2 regions of the Geodermatophilus sp. URMC 63 genome follow, and region 1 is predicted to be linked to the other one. Evidence: predicted binding sites of a transcription regulator. Region 1 holds the regulator's gene; the other holds the start of a gene.
What was found. Region 1 encodes LexA, which represses DNA repair genes until DNA is damaged. Its sites were predicted from a motif close to TCGAACANNTGTTCGA; they were not measured.

Region 1 (7,467 bases):
ATCGATGAACTCCTCGACGTCGGGGTGGTCGATGTCGAGGACGACCATCTTGGCCGCGCGGCGGGTGGCGCCACCGGACTTGATCGTCCCGGCGGAGGCGTCGGCGCCGCGCATGAAGCTGACCGGGCCCGAGGCGGTGCCGCCGGAGGACAGCAGCTCCTTCGACGAGCGGATGCGGGAGAGGTTCAGGCCGGCGCCGGAGCCGCCCTTGAAGATCAGCCCCTCCTCGCGGTACCAGTTGAGGATCGAGTCCATCGTGTCGTCGACGGCGAGGATGAAGCAGGCGCTGACCTGCTGCGGGGCGCTGGTGCCGACGTTGAACCAGACGGGACTGTTGAAGCTGAACACCTGGTGCAGCAGCATCCAGGTCAGCTCGTGCTCGAAGACCTCCGCGTCGCCCTCGCTGGCGAAGTAGCCGTGCTCGCGGCCGGCCGCGCCGTAGGTGAGCACCACCCGGTCGATGAGCTGGCGCAGGCTGCTCTCCCGCTGCGGGGTGCCGACGGCGCCGCGGAAGTACTTCGTGGTGACGATGTTGGTGGCGTTGATGCTCCACTCGGCGGGGAACTCCACGCCGCGCTGCTCGAAGTTGACCGAGCCGTCCCGCCAGTTGGTCATGACGACGTCGCGCCGCTCCCAGGTCACCTCGTCGTAGGGGTGCACCCCGGCGGTGGTGTAGACCCGCTTGACCTTTAGGCCTTTCCCCCTGGTCGGCGCCTTGGCGGGGGCGCGACGCGTGCGGCCTGACAAGCGGTCCTCGGTCTCGGTCACAGAGCTCTCCCTCGTGGAGTGGTCGGCGGCTGGGGAAGAGCCGCACTCGTTCTAGCGGGTGGTGCTGACGTTCCTGGCGTGCTCGGGTGTCCGGCAGTGCTGCCGGCGGTCGGGACGGGGTGCGGTCAGGTGGCGGTCCGGTCGGCCGCGGGCTGGCTGCGCCCGCCGCCGCGGCGGCGCGGCGGTGGGTCCAGCTGCATGCCGGGCAGCGGTGGGGTGCCGCCGGCGAGGTGGCGGGCCCGCAGCTCGGTGATCGCCTTCTCGAAGTCCTCCAGCGAGGTGAAGGCGCGGTAGACGCTGGCGAAGCGGAGGTAGGCCACCTCGTCGAGCTCCCGCAGCGGCCGCAGGATGGCCAGCCCCACCTCGTGGCTGGGGACCTCGGCCGCCCCGCTGGCGCGGATGGCGTCCTCCACCTGCTGGGCGAGCTGCTGCAACTGGTCCTCGTCGACCGGCCGGCCCTGGCAGGCCCGGCGGACGCCGGCGACGACCTTGGCCCGGTTGAACGGCTCGCTGACGCCGCTGCGCTTGACGACGGCGAGGACCGCCTCCTCCACCGTGGTGAAACGGCGACCGCAGGCCGGGCACGACCGGCGACGGCGGGTGGTGGCCCCCTCGTCGGCCTCGCGCGAGTCGATCACCCGGCTGTCGGGGTTGTGGCAGAACGGGCAGCGCACTGCGGTTCACCTCCCTCCGCGACCGGCCCGTCGCCCGGGACCGGTGACCGGTCCCGGGCGGCCGCGCCGGCGACCGCTGATCGCCCCTCGGGGTCGCGTCTGTGGACCCCCCTGGGGACATCCGGTGGATGCCACGGGGAAGTCCTGAGGACGACCTGTGGAGGACTCCCGTTGAAGCAACTACTAGATGTAGGGGGACCCTAGGCCGGGCTCCACTACATCTGCAAGCCGAACGCGGGCGTGTCTCTTCCACCGAGATGTGCTCGCAACCCACCGGTGACCAGGCGCGAGCATGATTCCCACCCGTCACACGACACGCCGAGGGCCCCCGCGTGTCGGCGTGCGGGAGAGGGTGGAAGGGGCGTATGGAACGCGCGCACGGGCACCGCCGGAGGGCGGGTCGGTCGGCGGTGGAGGCGCTCGCGGAGGCCCCGCCCGGTACCGGGACCCGGACCTGCCGCGACCGGCGAGGACGCCGGGACGGAGAGCTCAGACCGGGCGGCGGACGGCGGGACGCCCGCCGCGCGGGTGGGACGCCAGGTCGTTCAGGCGGATCGGGCGGGTCAGCAGGTCCGGCTCCCCGACCTCAGCGGAGGACGCTGCGGAGGACCCCGCGGAGGCGCCGGAGCCGTCCGGAACGGCGGGGGTGCCGACGGCGACCGCCGACATCTCGGCGGTGAGCGCCCGGTGCCGGCCTGCACCGGCGGACCCGTCGGCGGGCGCCCGGTGGCGGCCCGCTGCGGCGGACCCGACGGCGGGCTGCTCGGCGGTGCCGTCGGCGCCGTGCCGGCGGCCGGCACGGAACGTGCGGCGTGCCGGCTGCACCGCGGCCATCACGACGGTCGCGTCGGGACGGGGTGAGCCGTCCTGCCGGTCGCGATCGCCGGTGTCGGCGGTCGGTGACTCGGCCGGCGTCCCGGTGTGCGCGAGGGACAGGTGCCGCTCGGGCAGGCGCACACCGGCGAGGTCGACCCAGGTCGGCTCGCCTCCGTCGCGCCACCGCACCTGCGCCTGGCAGCCGCCGCGTTCGTCGTGCCGCCAGCCCAGCATGGCGCCGGGAGCCCAGCCGCCGTCCACGCACACCTCGACGTCCTGCGGCGAGCGGAAGACGACTGCGGCCCGGCTGCTCACGGCTGCTGACACGTCCTCGACCGTAGGTGCCGGCGAGGCTCCGGTCCGTGAGCGACCTCGCGCGGAGGGTTGACGAACTCGCCGCCGCCCTCTCGTCCATGTCTGCCGGAGCTCGGCGGCCGACCCGGCCGCCCCGCAGCCGGCGCTCACGGCAACTGCAGGACCTGCCCGGGCACGACGGACGAGCCGCGGAGGTCGTTGAGCTCCTCGATGGCGTCGACCACGACGCGCACGTCGTCCCCGTCCGCGGCGACCTCCCCCGCGATCGACCACACCGTGTCGCCCGGCTCGACGACGACGCTGCTCTCCCCCGCGAGCCGCAGGCCGCCGCCGGCACCGCCCACCAGCGGCGCGAGCCAGGCGCCCAGGCCGACCGCTCCGCCGAGGGCGAGCACGGCGACGAGGCGCCGCCCCCGCCGGGTCAGCCGCACGGCGGCCGGCGCGCAGCCGCCGCGGACGGGGCCACCGGTGGTACCGGAACGCAGCGGCCGCCCGCTCGGACGGGCCGGGTCGCGCCGGGCGCCGGGCCGCTCGGAGGCCGGCCCGGCGGTGCGCACGCCCGCGGCGGCCGGGTGGTCGGGGACGGGGCGCAGGTGCCCGCCGACACGCGGGCCGGAGCCCGGCAGGGCTCCGGGCGCTGCCGGCCGGGCCGGGCGGTCGACAGCCGCCACACCTCCGCCACCGGCACCGACACCGCCACCGGCCGCGGACCGGAGCGACGGCCGCCACGGGACCTGGACCGTCGCGTCGAACTCCAGCACGTCCTGCCGCACGGTGCCCATGACCACTCCTCCTCGTCGGTGTCATCCGGTCGAACGCCTGTTCGATCGAACGCCTGTGCGATTCCTAGCGCAACCCGCCGACGGGGTCGACCCCGACACCTCCCGGCGATTTCGAACACACGTTTGAAGTACCGGCTCCGAGGCGCTACCGTCCGACCAGCACCCGTCCGCCGTCGCCTCCGGGCGCCGAGGCGGTCCCGTCCGGCCGGCGGTCCCGAACGAGGAGCCGCGGCCGGGCAGGAGCAGGACACGAGGGCCGTGGCGACACGGCCGGCGAGGAGGAGACGTGGCGGGCACGAGCGGGACCGGCCAGCGCACACGCACCGGCGGGACGTCCCGCCGCGCGGGCAGCGGCGCGGGTGGGGAGGAGACCGGCGCGGTCCGCACCTTCCCCGACCGCACGGAGGCCGGCGACGGCCTGACGCAGCGGCAGCGCCGGGTGCTCGAGGTCATCCGCGACTCGATCGAGCGCCGCGGCTACCCGCCCTCGGTGCGCGAGATCGGCGAGGCCGTCGGCCTGTCCTCCGCGTCGTCGGTCGCCCACCAGCTCTCGGTGCTGCAGAAGAAGGGCTGGCTGCGGCGCGACCCCAACCGCCCCCGAGCGCTCGACGTCCGGCTGCCCGGTGAGACGCCGGGCGAGGCCGCCGCTCCCGCCGCTGCCCCCACCGGCGCCCCCGCCGGCGCCTCCGCGGCCGACACCGGTACGCCCACCTACGTGCCCCTGGTCGGCCGGATCGCCGCCGGTGGCCCGGTGCTCGCCGAGCAGGCGGTCGAGGACGTGTTCCCCCTCCCCCGCGAGCTGGTCGGCGAGGGCACGCTGTTCATGCTGCGCGTCGCCGGTGACTCGATGGTCGACGCGGCCATCTGCGACGGCGACTGGGTCGTCGTGCGCCAGCAGCCCACCGCGGAGAACGGTGAGATCGTGGCCGCGATGCTCGAGGGCGAGGCCACGGTGAAGACCTACAAGCGCCGCGACGGGCACGTGTGGCTGCTGCCGCACAACCCGGCGTACGAGCCGATCCCGGGCGACGAGGCGACCATCCTCGGCCGTGTCGTCACGGTGCTGCGCCGGGTCTGACCCCGCACCGCTCGCCGGCCGGCCACCCCGTGGGGGCGGGTCGGCCGGTCAGCGACCGACGGGCGGGCCGGCCAGGTCGCGCCGCCGGCACAGCCGCCCGCCGATCCAGACGAGGACGGCCGCGACGGCAGCGGCCACCAGCCCGGCGGTGACCGGCGAGGGGCCGCCACCGTCGCCGGAGAGCAGTCCCGCCAGCGACGGGTCGGCCGGGGCCGACGGCGCAGCCGGCGTCGAGGCGGCGGTGGCAGCCGGCACCGGGACCAGCGTGACGTCGCCGGGCACGCCCTCCCCGGCGACGAGCAGCGCGCCGCCGTCGGCGGTGAAGGCGACCGCCTCCCCCTGTGGCTCCGCGGGCAGCGCGACGCGCACGGGCTCGCCGGCCAGCGCGCCCGGGACGTCGGAGCCGGCCAGCGGCCAGACGTAGGCGTCGGTGTAGGTCCGCAGCGCGATCCGGCTGCCGTCGCGCGCGACCGCGCCACCGGTGACCAGCAACTGGCCGGCACGCCCGACCGGGCCGCCGGGCGTGCCGGTCAGCGTGAAGGACACCGTGCCGACGTCGGCCAGCCCGACGGTGCCGCCGTCGACCAGCGGCGCGGCCGGCCGGTAGACGTGGCTGGCGCCCAGGACCTCCTTGGTGACCACGTACGGGGTGCCGTCCGGGGCCAGCAGCAGCGCCTCGGCGTCGTGCGCGCCGTCGGGATAGGTCAGCCGGTACAGCGCGGTGGCGCCGTCGGGACGCAGGGCGATGAGCGCGACGGTGGCCCGGGTGCCGTTGTTGTCCCCGGTGTCGGCCAGCCAGACCGTGCCGTCCGGGCCGACCGCGAGGTCCTCGGGGTCGTAGGGGTCCAGCGGGGCGGTCACGACGTCGACGACCTGGCAGGTGTCGTCCAGCACGTACACCGCCACCTGGTCGCCGCCGTCGGCCGTCGCCACCAGCCGGTCACCGACGTCGACCAGACCGGACAGCTCGGCCAGCCGCGGATCGGTGACCTGGCAGCGGACGGACCCCGCGGCCGGCTCCTCGGCACCGGCGGACGGCGCACCGGCCAGCGTCACGGCCAGTGCCAGGGCCGGCGTCAGGGCCAGGTAGACGCGGGCGGCCACCCCGCGGCGGGCCCTGCGACGGCCGGGAACGGGCCCGCGACGCGCGTCACGACCGCGCGGACGGACGGCCGGCTCGCGCACGAGGCCAGCGTGACAGCACGGCTGCGTCCAGTGCGTGAACCACGCCCAGCAGCAGGAGGCCGACGGCCGCGCCGACCACCGCGTCGGTCACCCAGTGGAAGTCCAGCGACACCATGGCCACACCGGCGGCCACCGGCCCGAGCACGCTGAGCCACCACAGCGTGCGCTGCACCCGCGGACCCAGCCGGTACTCGACCGCCTGCCAGCGGGCCACCCCCCACATGAGCACGGCGTTGGCCACGTGCCCGGAGGGATAGGAGGCCCCGTCGCGGTGGAAGAACGACCCCGGGTAGGCCGGGGCGGTGCGCCCGGTGCCGAACTTGAACGCGTAGACGACGACGGTGAGCAGCGCCAGCGCGGTGAGGACCCGCACCAGCGGGAGCAGCGTCCGCCGCCGCACGCACAGCCAGCCGACCAGGACGGCCAGCACCGCGAGGATGGTGCCGCGCCCGCCGATCTGGGTGACCGCCCAGACCGGCCAGTAGGCCGGGGAGTCGCGCAGGTCCCAGCCGCTGACCACCTCGGAGACCCGCAGGTCGACCCACTCGAGGTAGCCGCGGCTGAGCAGGTCCACGGTGACGGCGGACGCGACGAGGAAGGCGCCGAGCAGCAGCCACCACGGCGGGCGGCCGGGGGTGACCACGCGGCCGGGCAGGGCGGCGGGCTCGCCGGGCCCGTCCCCGGCCGGTGCGCCGTCCCGGCGCCGCACCACGCCGCTGGTCATCGGGTCACGGTACCGGCCCGTGACCCGTCCGTGACCTCGGCCGCCCGGCGGCGAGGCGGACGGCGAGGGCGGACAGCGAGGGCGGACGGCGAGCCGCCCGGGGCCCGGCGCGGAGCCGGGCACCCGGGCGGCGGGAGCGGGGAGGACCGGTCAGCCGACGGGCACGGCGAACCGCTCGAGGGCGGCGGCCAGGCCGCCGTCCACCCGCGCGGAGAGCCGGGTCCCCGACGCCTCGTGCTGCTCGCTGAGCACCTCGCCGTCGCGGTGGACGCGGGCGACCAGGTCACCGCGGTCGTAGGGCACGAGCACCTCGACCTCGACGTCCGGGTGCGGCAGCCGGGTCGCGACGATCTCGCGCAGCCGCTCGATGCCCTCGCCGGTGCGGGCCGAGACCCAGACCGCGCCCGGCAGGGCGCGGCGCAGGGTCAGCACGTCGTCCTCGGTCATGGCGTCGACCTTGTTGACGACGATCAGCTCGGGCACCGCCGCGGCGTCGATCTCCTGCAGCACCACGTGCACCGCGTCGATCTGGCCGAGCGGGTCGGGGTCGGAGCCGTCGACGACGTGCAGCAGCAGGTCGGCACCGGCCACCTCCTCGAGCGTCGACCGGAAGGCGTCGACGAGCTGGTGCGGCAGGTGCCGCACGAAGCCGACGGTGTCGGTGAGCGTGTACTCGCGGCCCTCGGGCGACTGCGCACGCCGCACCGTCGGGTCGAGGGTGGCGAACAGCGCGTTCTCCACCAGCACGCCGGCGCCGGTCAGCCGGTTGAGCAGGCTGGACTTGCCCGCGTTGGTGTACCCGGCGATGGCCACGCTCGGCACGGCGTGGCGGTCGCGGCCCGAGCGCTGGGTCGCGCGCGCGGTCGCCATGCCGGCGATCTCGCGACGCAGCCTGCTCACCCGCGACCGGATCCGCCGGCGGTCGGTCTCGATCTTGGTCTCACCGGGACCGCGGGTGCCGATGCCGCCACCGCCGGCGACGCGGCCACCGGCCTGCCGGGACAGCGACTCACCCCAGCCGCGCAGGCGCGGCAGCATGTACTGCATCTGCGCCAGCTCGACCTGGGCCTTGCCCTCCCGGCTGGTGGCGTGCTGGGCGAAGATGTCGAGGATCAGCGCGGTCCG
Region 2 (7,467 bases), 1.0 Mb from region 1:
CGGCCGACACGCAGGCGCGCACCCCGGTGAACGCGTCGGCGGGCAGGCCGGCCGCCAGCAGCGCCGCGTAGTAGGTGGGGCCGGCGAAGAAGAGCGTCGGCCGCTGCTCGCGCAGCACCCGCAGCGTCCCGGTGGGGCTGGGCCGCGAGCGGTCGAGGACCGTGCTCGCGCCGACCGAGAACGGGAACGTGAGCGTGTTGCCCAGGCCGTAGGCGAAGAAGAACTTCGCCACGGAGAAGGTGACGTCGTCGGGGCCGATCGCCAGGACGTCGCGGGCGTAGGTCACGGCGGTGTCGCGCAGCGAGCCGTGCCGGTGCATCGCGGCCTTGGGCGTGCCGGTGGTCCCGGAGGTGTAGAGCCAGAACGCGGGGGAGTCGGCGACCGTGGGGTAGGGCTGCGCGGCCTGCTCGGCGAAGTCCGCGCCGGCGGCGGTGAAGTCCGCCCAGGTGCGCACGCGCACCCCGGGGACCTCCGGCAGCGCGTCGGCGGTGAGGACGACGACGTCGGTCAGGTCCCGGCTGCCGGCGACCGCGGTCCCGAGCGCGGCGAACTCCGAGCTGAGCACCACCAGGCGGGCCCGGCTGTCGGTGGCCAGCACCGCGATGTCCTTGGGCGTGAGCATGGTGCTCACCGGCACCGGGACCGCGCCGATGCGCAGCCCGGCGAGGAAGGCGGTGAGCAGCTCGGGGGTGTCGCCCATGCACAGCAGCAGGCGCTCCTCCGGGCGGATCCCGGCGGCGACGAGGGCGGCGGCGAAGGCGCGGACGGCCGCGTCGATCTCGGCGTAGGTCAGGGTCCGGACGCTGCCGTCGAGGTCGATCGCCGTGATCGCGCGGCGGTCGGGCGTGGCGCGGGCGTGCCGGGTGACCAGCCACTCGGCGGCGTTGAACGGCTCGCCGGAGGGGACCGGCGCCTCGGGCCGCAGGGCGGCGGGGGAGGTGGGGACGGTGTCCAGGGTGGCCACGGTGCTCGACCCTTTCCGTGCCGGGGGACCGAGGCGGAGGACCGCTCGGGGGAGGGGAGGCCGGCCGCGTCGGCCGGCGTCGTGCGGGCCGCGGCCGGGCCCCCCAGGGCCCGGCCGCAGTGCTGGCCCTCCTGCAGGGGCCCGCGAGCTCGCGAGCGGTGGGGGGCAGGAGGGTCCTTCTAGAAGCGCACGTAGTCGTACTCGACCGGCAGGGAGTTGATCCCGACCGAGGGCGGGGCGATCCAGCCGGCGAACTCGCCGGGCTCGTAGTGCGGCACCATCAGCTCGGCGACGCGGGCCCGGTCCTCGGCGGTGGGCAGGAACTCGCCGACCCGCTGCTGCCAGGTGGCCTCGTCGACGATCTCGCCGGTGGGCGTGACGTGGTGCCCGGCGAAGGCGCCGACCTTGCGGTTGAACCCCTGGTGCGGCAGGTACAGCCGCTGCTCCAGGCCGGCGTCCTCCAGCTCCTGGTTCCACCGCCGGACGCCGTTCTCGCAGTCGGCGGCGTACTCGTTGCGCAGGTCGAGGTTGAGCGCGGTGAGCATCGGCACCGTGCGGGTGGACAGCTGCCCGTCCTCGACGACCGGGACCTCCATCGTCAGGTCGTGCAGCTGGTGGTCGTCCTTGCGGCGGGTCTCCATCCAGCGGCCCTTGAGCCCGGCGGTGTAGTACGCCGCGACGTTGGAGGAGGTCTCGGAGCCGAAGAGGTCCATCGAGACGGAGTACTGGAAGTTCAGGTACTTCTGGATGACCGACAGCGGGATGCCGCCGTGGGACCAGATGTCGTCGGTGCCGTGCTCCTCGATCAGCTCCGCGGTCCGCTGGACGGTGCGCTGCACGCCCGTCGTCCCGACGAACATGTGGTGCGCCTCCTCCTTGAGCATGAACTCGCAGGTGCGCGCCAGCGGGTCGAAGCCGCTCTCCTTCAGCGTGCCGAGCTGGTACTTGCCGTCCCGGTCGGTGAAGTAGGTGAACATGAAGAACGACAGCCAGTCGGTCGTCTCCTCGTTGAACGCCCCGAGGATGCGCGGGGAGTCGAAGTCACCGGAGTTGCGCTTGAGCAGCTGCTCGGCCTCCTCGCGGCCGTCCTTCCCGAAGTAGGCGTGCAGCAGGTAGACCATCGCCCACAGGTGGCGGCCCTCCTCCACGTTGACCTGGAAGAGGTTGCGCATGTCGTAGAGCGACGGCGCGGTCATGCCCAGGTGCCGCTGCTGCTCGACCGAGGCGGGCTCGGTGTCACCCTGGACGACGATCAGCCGGCGCAGGTCCGACCGGTGCTCGCCGGGCACCTCCTGCCAGGCCGGCTCGCCCTTGCGGTCGCCGAAGTTGACCTTCCGGTCGGGGTCGCGCTCGGCGAGGAAGATGCCCCAGCGGTACTCCTCCATGGGCACTCGGTCGAAGTGCGCCCACCCGTCGCGGCCGACGGCGATCGCCGTCCGCAGGTAGACGTCGTGCGTCGGGATGGACGGGCCGAGGTTCTTCCACCAGTCGAGGAACTTCGGCTGCCAGCCCTCCAGCGCCCGCTGCAGCTTGCGGTCGCCGGCCAGGTTGACGTTGTTCGGGATCCGCTCGCTGTAGTCGATGCGCGACAGCGGCCCGGTGGGGGTGGGGGCGTCCCCGGTGACCGTGCCGCTCTGCGGGGTGGACTCGGTGGTGGTCATGGTCAGACCCGCTTCCTGTCGTAGTCGGCGCGCTTGCCGGTTCCGTAGCGGCGCAGTGCTCCCTCGGGCCCAGCGGCGTTCGGCCGCTGGAAGATCCAGTTCTGCCAGGCGGTGAGCCGGCCGAAGACCTTCGTCTCCGGGGTCTCGCGGCCGGCGAAGCGCAGGTTGGCCTCCATGCCGGTGAGCGCGTCGGGGGAGAAGCTGGCGCGCTCCTCGATCGCCAGGCGGACCTCGTCCTCCCAGTCGATGTCGTCCGGCGTGCTGGTCACCAGGCCGAGGCCGTCCGCGTCGGTGGCCGGCAGGTCGCGGCCCACGGCCGCCTCGGCCGCGGCCAGCTCGTCGGCGCTGCCGAGGAAGCGGACCTGCAGGCGGGAGAGGCCGTTGCCCATCGGCAGCAGCCCGGTGTTGAACTCGTCGAGCCGGATGACCGCCGCCGGCTCCGGGCGCTCGTCGTCCTCGAACCGGCCCTCGAGCATGTACTGGCGGTCGGCGGCGAGGGCGATCTCGGCCAGCGAGCCGGCGAAGCAGGAGCCGGGCTCGATGAGCGCGAACAGGCTGCGGCTGGTGGTGTCCAGGCGCTTCAGCGTGCGGCGGTGGAAGCCGATCGTCTCGTTGACCAGCCAGTTCCCCCGGTTGGCCAGCAGGAACCGGTCGTAGGCGGCGACCGTGGCGACGTTCCCCTCCGTGCGCAGCAGCCAGGTGCCGACGGCGAGCTCGTTGGTCCGCAGCCGAAGGATCGCGTCGTCGAGCTCGCGGGTGGTGGCCAGCAGCCAGGCCGCGTCGCCCTGCTCCTGCAGCTCCTCGACGCTGCCGGGGACTGCGGTGGGGCCGAGCACGGTGATCGTCGCGGTGCCCGAGTCGCGGTCGAGGACGACGCGGAGGTGCTCGTAGCGGGTGGTGTCGCCGTCGACCGCGCGGCGCAGCGGGGTCAGCGCCACGCCGGTCGTGCCGGCACCCGGCCGGCTCGACGCGGCGGCGGCCGCGGCGGCCCGCCGGGCGACCTCGGCGTCGAAGTCGCGGGCCCTGACGCTGGCGTCGACCAGCCGCCACCGCACGGCGCGCTCGCCGCGGACGCCCTCGGCGGTGGTGGCGAAGACGTCGGCCAGGTCCCGGCGGACGCCGCGCTTGTCGACCACGCGGGTCAGGCCGCCGGTGCCCGGCAGCACGCCGAGCAGCGGGACCTCCGGCAGGGAGACCGCCGAGGAGTTGTCGTCGACGAGCACGATCTCGTCGCAGGCCAGCGCCAGCTCGTAGCCGCCGCCGGCGGCGGTGCCGTTGACCGCGGCGATGGAGCGCAGCCCGGAGTGGGCCGAGGCGTCCTCGAGGCCGTTGCGGGTCTCGTTGGTGAACTTGCAGAAGTTCACCTTCCAGCTGTGCGGGGACGCCGCGAGCATCTTGATGTTGGCGCCGGCGCAGAACATCCGCTCCTTGGCGCTGGTGACCACGACCACCTTGGCCTCGGGGTGCTCGAACCGGATCCGCTGCAGCGCGTCGTGCAGCTCGATGTCGACGCCCAGGTCGTAGCTGTTCATCTTCAGCTCGTAGCCCGGCACGATCCCGCCGTCCTCGGCGACGTCGAGGGTGAGGGTCGCGACCTCGCCCTCGACCGACAGCCGCCAGTGCCGGTAGCGCTCGGGGGAGGTGTCGAAGGAGACCTCGGTGGTCGCGGCCGGCTCGGCGACGGGGGCCGGTCCCTCCGCCGTCGTCGAACGGTCGTCGAGGGTGGTCACGGCGCCTCCTGAGGATGCGGGCGGATCGGCCCCGGAGGGCCTGCCGCGACCATCGTGTCGTGCTACACGACCTCGCGCAAGTAACGCCTCGGCTGTAGACATGTGGCGCAGACCACGGACGTCGACGGAGGTCTCGGTGACCGCTGCGCACACCCTGCGGTGGGTGCACGAGGACGACCCCCGGTGGGACGCCGACCGCGAGCGGGTCTTCGCCTCCGTGCCCGAGGGCGTCTTCCGCACCGAGGCCCGCCGGCCGGGCGAACGGCTGTCCAGCGACTGGTGGCGTGTCGAGCGCGACGGTGCCGTGGTCGGCTACGGCTGGCTCGACGACGTCTGGGGTGACGCGGAGGTGCTGCTCGCCGTCGAGGCGGGCGCGCGCGGCTCCGGCGTCGGGCTGTTCGTGATGCGCCACCTCGAGGAGGAGGCCGCCGCCCGCGGCCTGAACTACGTGCTCAACGTGGTCCGCGACACCCACCCCGAGCGGGCCGCGGTGACGGCCTGGCTGGAGCGCCGCGGGTTCTCCGCGGCCGAGGACGGCCGGCTGCGCAAGCAGGTCGGCGGTCGTGGCGCCGGCCGGGACGACGCGGGTGCTGACGCGGCGGGTGCTGACGGCGCGGGTGGGCGTGACGTCGGGCAGCGGCAGGACGGGCGGCCGGGCACCGGCGTGGCCGCCCCGCCCTCCGGCGACCGGCAGGCCCGCTACCTCGCCGAGCGCGAACGGGCAGCGAGCCGGCCGCGGTCGTCCTCCGAGCCGGCTGCCGTGGGGGCCGACCGGGGGCCGGGCGAGGAGGGGAGCGGCGGCTACGTCGACCCGGAGCAGCACCGGTACTGACGTTCGGCGCGGCCTCGTCCCGGTCGGCACGAGGCCCTGAGCTGCGCCTTCGTCGTCCACAGGTGTTGCTCACCTGAGTGTTCGAACGTATGATCGAACGCATGGCGGTGGGGTCGGCGGGTGAGGTGCTCGACGCGCCGCGCACCGACGACACCGCCGCTCCCACGGTGGGCTGGGCGGCCGGCCCACTGGGTGAGGTGCAGGCCGCCGAGCGGGAGATCTCCCGCCAGACCGCGCGCCGCGCGCGGGCGCTGGCCGCGTTCGCCGCGACCCGGCCGGCCTCGGCCGACCGGGCGCAGGGTGAGCGTGGCGCGATGTCGGCCCAGCGGTGGGCGGCGCGGGCGGACGTACTGCGCCCGGTGAGCGAGTGGGCCACCCAGGAGCTCACGGTCGCCCTGGGCGTCACCGCGCAGCGCGCCGAGGCCGAGCTCGAACGGTCCCTGATCCTGGTGCAGCGGCTGCCACGGGTGCTGGCTGCGCTGGAGTCCGGGCTGCTGCACGCCGGGCACCTGTGGTGCCTGCTCGAGCACGTGGCCCCGATCGCCGATGACGCCCTGCGCGGGCGGATCGAAGCGGAGCTGCTGGCCTGGATGGCCAGGCGGCACCGGGTGACCACCCCGGTGCAGCTCGGCGAGCGGGTGCGGCGCGTGGTCGCGAGGCACGACGCCCGCGACGCCGCCCGGGACCTGGCCCGGGCGCTGCGGCAGCGGGGGGTGTCAGTGCGGGCCGAGCGCACGCTGGGCATGTCGGCGGTCACGGTGGTGTGCACCACACCGGAGGCGCAGGCGTTCGTGCGGGCGCTGGCGGCCTGTGTGGATGCCCTCGACCCCGACCCGGCCGACACGCGCAGCCGCGGGCAGAAGACGGTGGACTGCCTGATGGACCTGGTGCTGCGCCCTGGCGAGGGCGAGCTGCCGCCGGTGCAGGTGCTGCTGACCATTGTCGCGTCGGTGCAAACCCTGCTGGGCGGGGACGGTGTCGGTGAGGTCGACGGGCAGCTGGTGCCCGCGGAGATGGCCCGCCAGCTCGCCCGAGCCTTCGCCGGCCTGGACCCCACAGGTCACGCAGCCGACACCGACCCGGACGCCACCGGCGCGGACACCGCCGATCCCGCCGCCGACGCCGGCATGACGCTCGCCGCTGGTCCCGGCTGCACCGGCACCAGCGAGACCAGGGGTGCCGGCGAGACCACGGGTGCTGAGCAGCCCGTCGACACCAGCGCGCCCGTGGTCGCCGGGCCGGTGGACTCCGCGGAGCCCACCGACGTCGAGTGCGGTCCGGTCGAACGGGCCGCCGCGGAGCTCAGCGATGCGGACTTCGACCGCTGGCTCGACGAGCTGGTGCGCCAGGCCTTCGGCGACGACCCGGCGCCCAGCGATGCCGCGGCACCCGGCGACCCGGGCTGGACACCGGGGTGGCCACCTGACCCCGCCGACGAGGCGAGCCGACCGGAGCCCGACCACCCGGACCGGCTCGACGCCGAAGCCGCCGACGGGATCGGCGCCGACCACCGGGACCGGCCCGATGACTTCTGCTCCTCGTGCAGTCGAGCGCGAGGCGCCACGCCGCACGGCGGCGACAGCACAGGTGCGTCTCCAGGCGGTTCCGGCTGGTGGGCGGCGGCCGACCGGGCCGTCGAGGACGCCGCCGCAGCCGTGCACACCGCCCGCCTGGCCCTGGGCGCCGCCCAGCGGATGGTGGCCACCGCGCAACGGGCCGACGCCGCCGAGGAGACCGCCTGGCAGACCAGCCCCGCCGGCCAGGTCACCACCGCCCCCGACGCGCTCGGCGCGCTGGCCGCCGCCACCGACACCCAGCGCGCCGACCTCGCCGCCCTGCTGGCCACCACCGCCGGCGGCGGACTGGCCGACCACCCTCGCCTCGCGCTCACCGACGCGGTCAGCGGTGCCCTGCTCGTCCTCACCGACCTGCCCGCACTGCACCGCACCGCCCACTGCGGCACCCGCGCCTGCCGCCGTCGGCCCCAGACCTGCGGCCACGACCTGAGCGCCCGCCCCGGCCTGACCGTGCCCGCCCCCACCGTCGGCTACAGGCCCGCCGCGGCGCTGGACCGCTTCCTGCGCACCCGCGACCGGCACTGCCGCTTCCCCGGCTGCCGCCGCCGCGTCCCCAGGGCCGGGGAGCTCGACCACGCCACGCCCCACCCGCACGGGGAGACCTCAGCGGCCAACCTGGCCGGCTTCTGCACCACCCACCACCGCGGCAAGCACCAGGCACCGGGCTGGACCCACACCCTCACCCCCGACGGCACCCTCACCG

Region 2: a site for LexA is predicted at 5,269-5,284, ahead of ACWIZO_RS21265 (DUF222 domain-containing protein). Genes of this name have one in related genera too.

Annotation. Positions count from the first base shown of each region.
Region 1 covers NZ_CP199956.1:5,400,142-5,407,608, forward strand. Annotated here, with positions in the region: gene ACWIZO_RS26150 (vitamin B12-dependent ribonucleotide reductase) at 1-768, opposite strand, end outside; gene nrdR (transcriptional regulator NrdR) at 894-1,442, opposite strand; gene ACWIZO_RS26160 (hypothetical protein) at 1,932-2,585, opposite strand; gene ACWIZO_RS26165 (LysM peptidoglycan-binding domain-containing protein) at 2,720-3,355, opposite strand; gene lexA (transcriptional repressor LexA) at 3,642-4,433, shown strand; gene ACWIZO_RS26175 (hypothetical protein) at 4,482-5,537, opposite strand; gene ACWIZO_RS26180 (phosphatase PAP2 family protein) at 5,584-6,342, opposite strand; gene hflX (GTPase HflX) at 6,493-7,467, opposite strand, start outside.
Region 2 covers NZ_CP199956.1:4,360,561-4,368,027, reverse strand. Annotated here, with positions in the region: gene ACWIZO_RS21285 (benzoate-CoA ligase family protein) at 1-964, opposite strand, end outside; gene boxB (benzoyl-CoA 2,3-epoxidase subunit BoxB) at 1,144-2,625, opposite strand; gene boxC (2,3-epoxybenzoyl-CoA dihydrolase) at 2,628-4,355, opposite strand; gene ACWIZO_RS21270 (GNAT family N-acetyltransferase) at 4,492-5,187, shown strand; gene ACWIZO_RS21265 (DUF222 domain-containing protein) at 5,289-7,467, shown strand, end outside.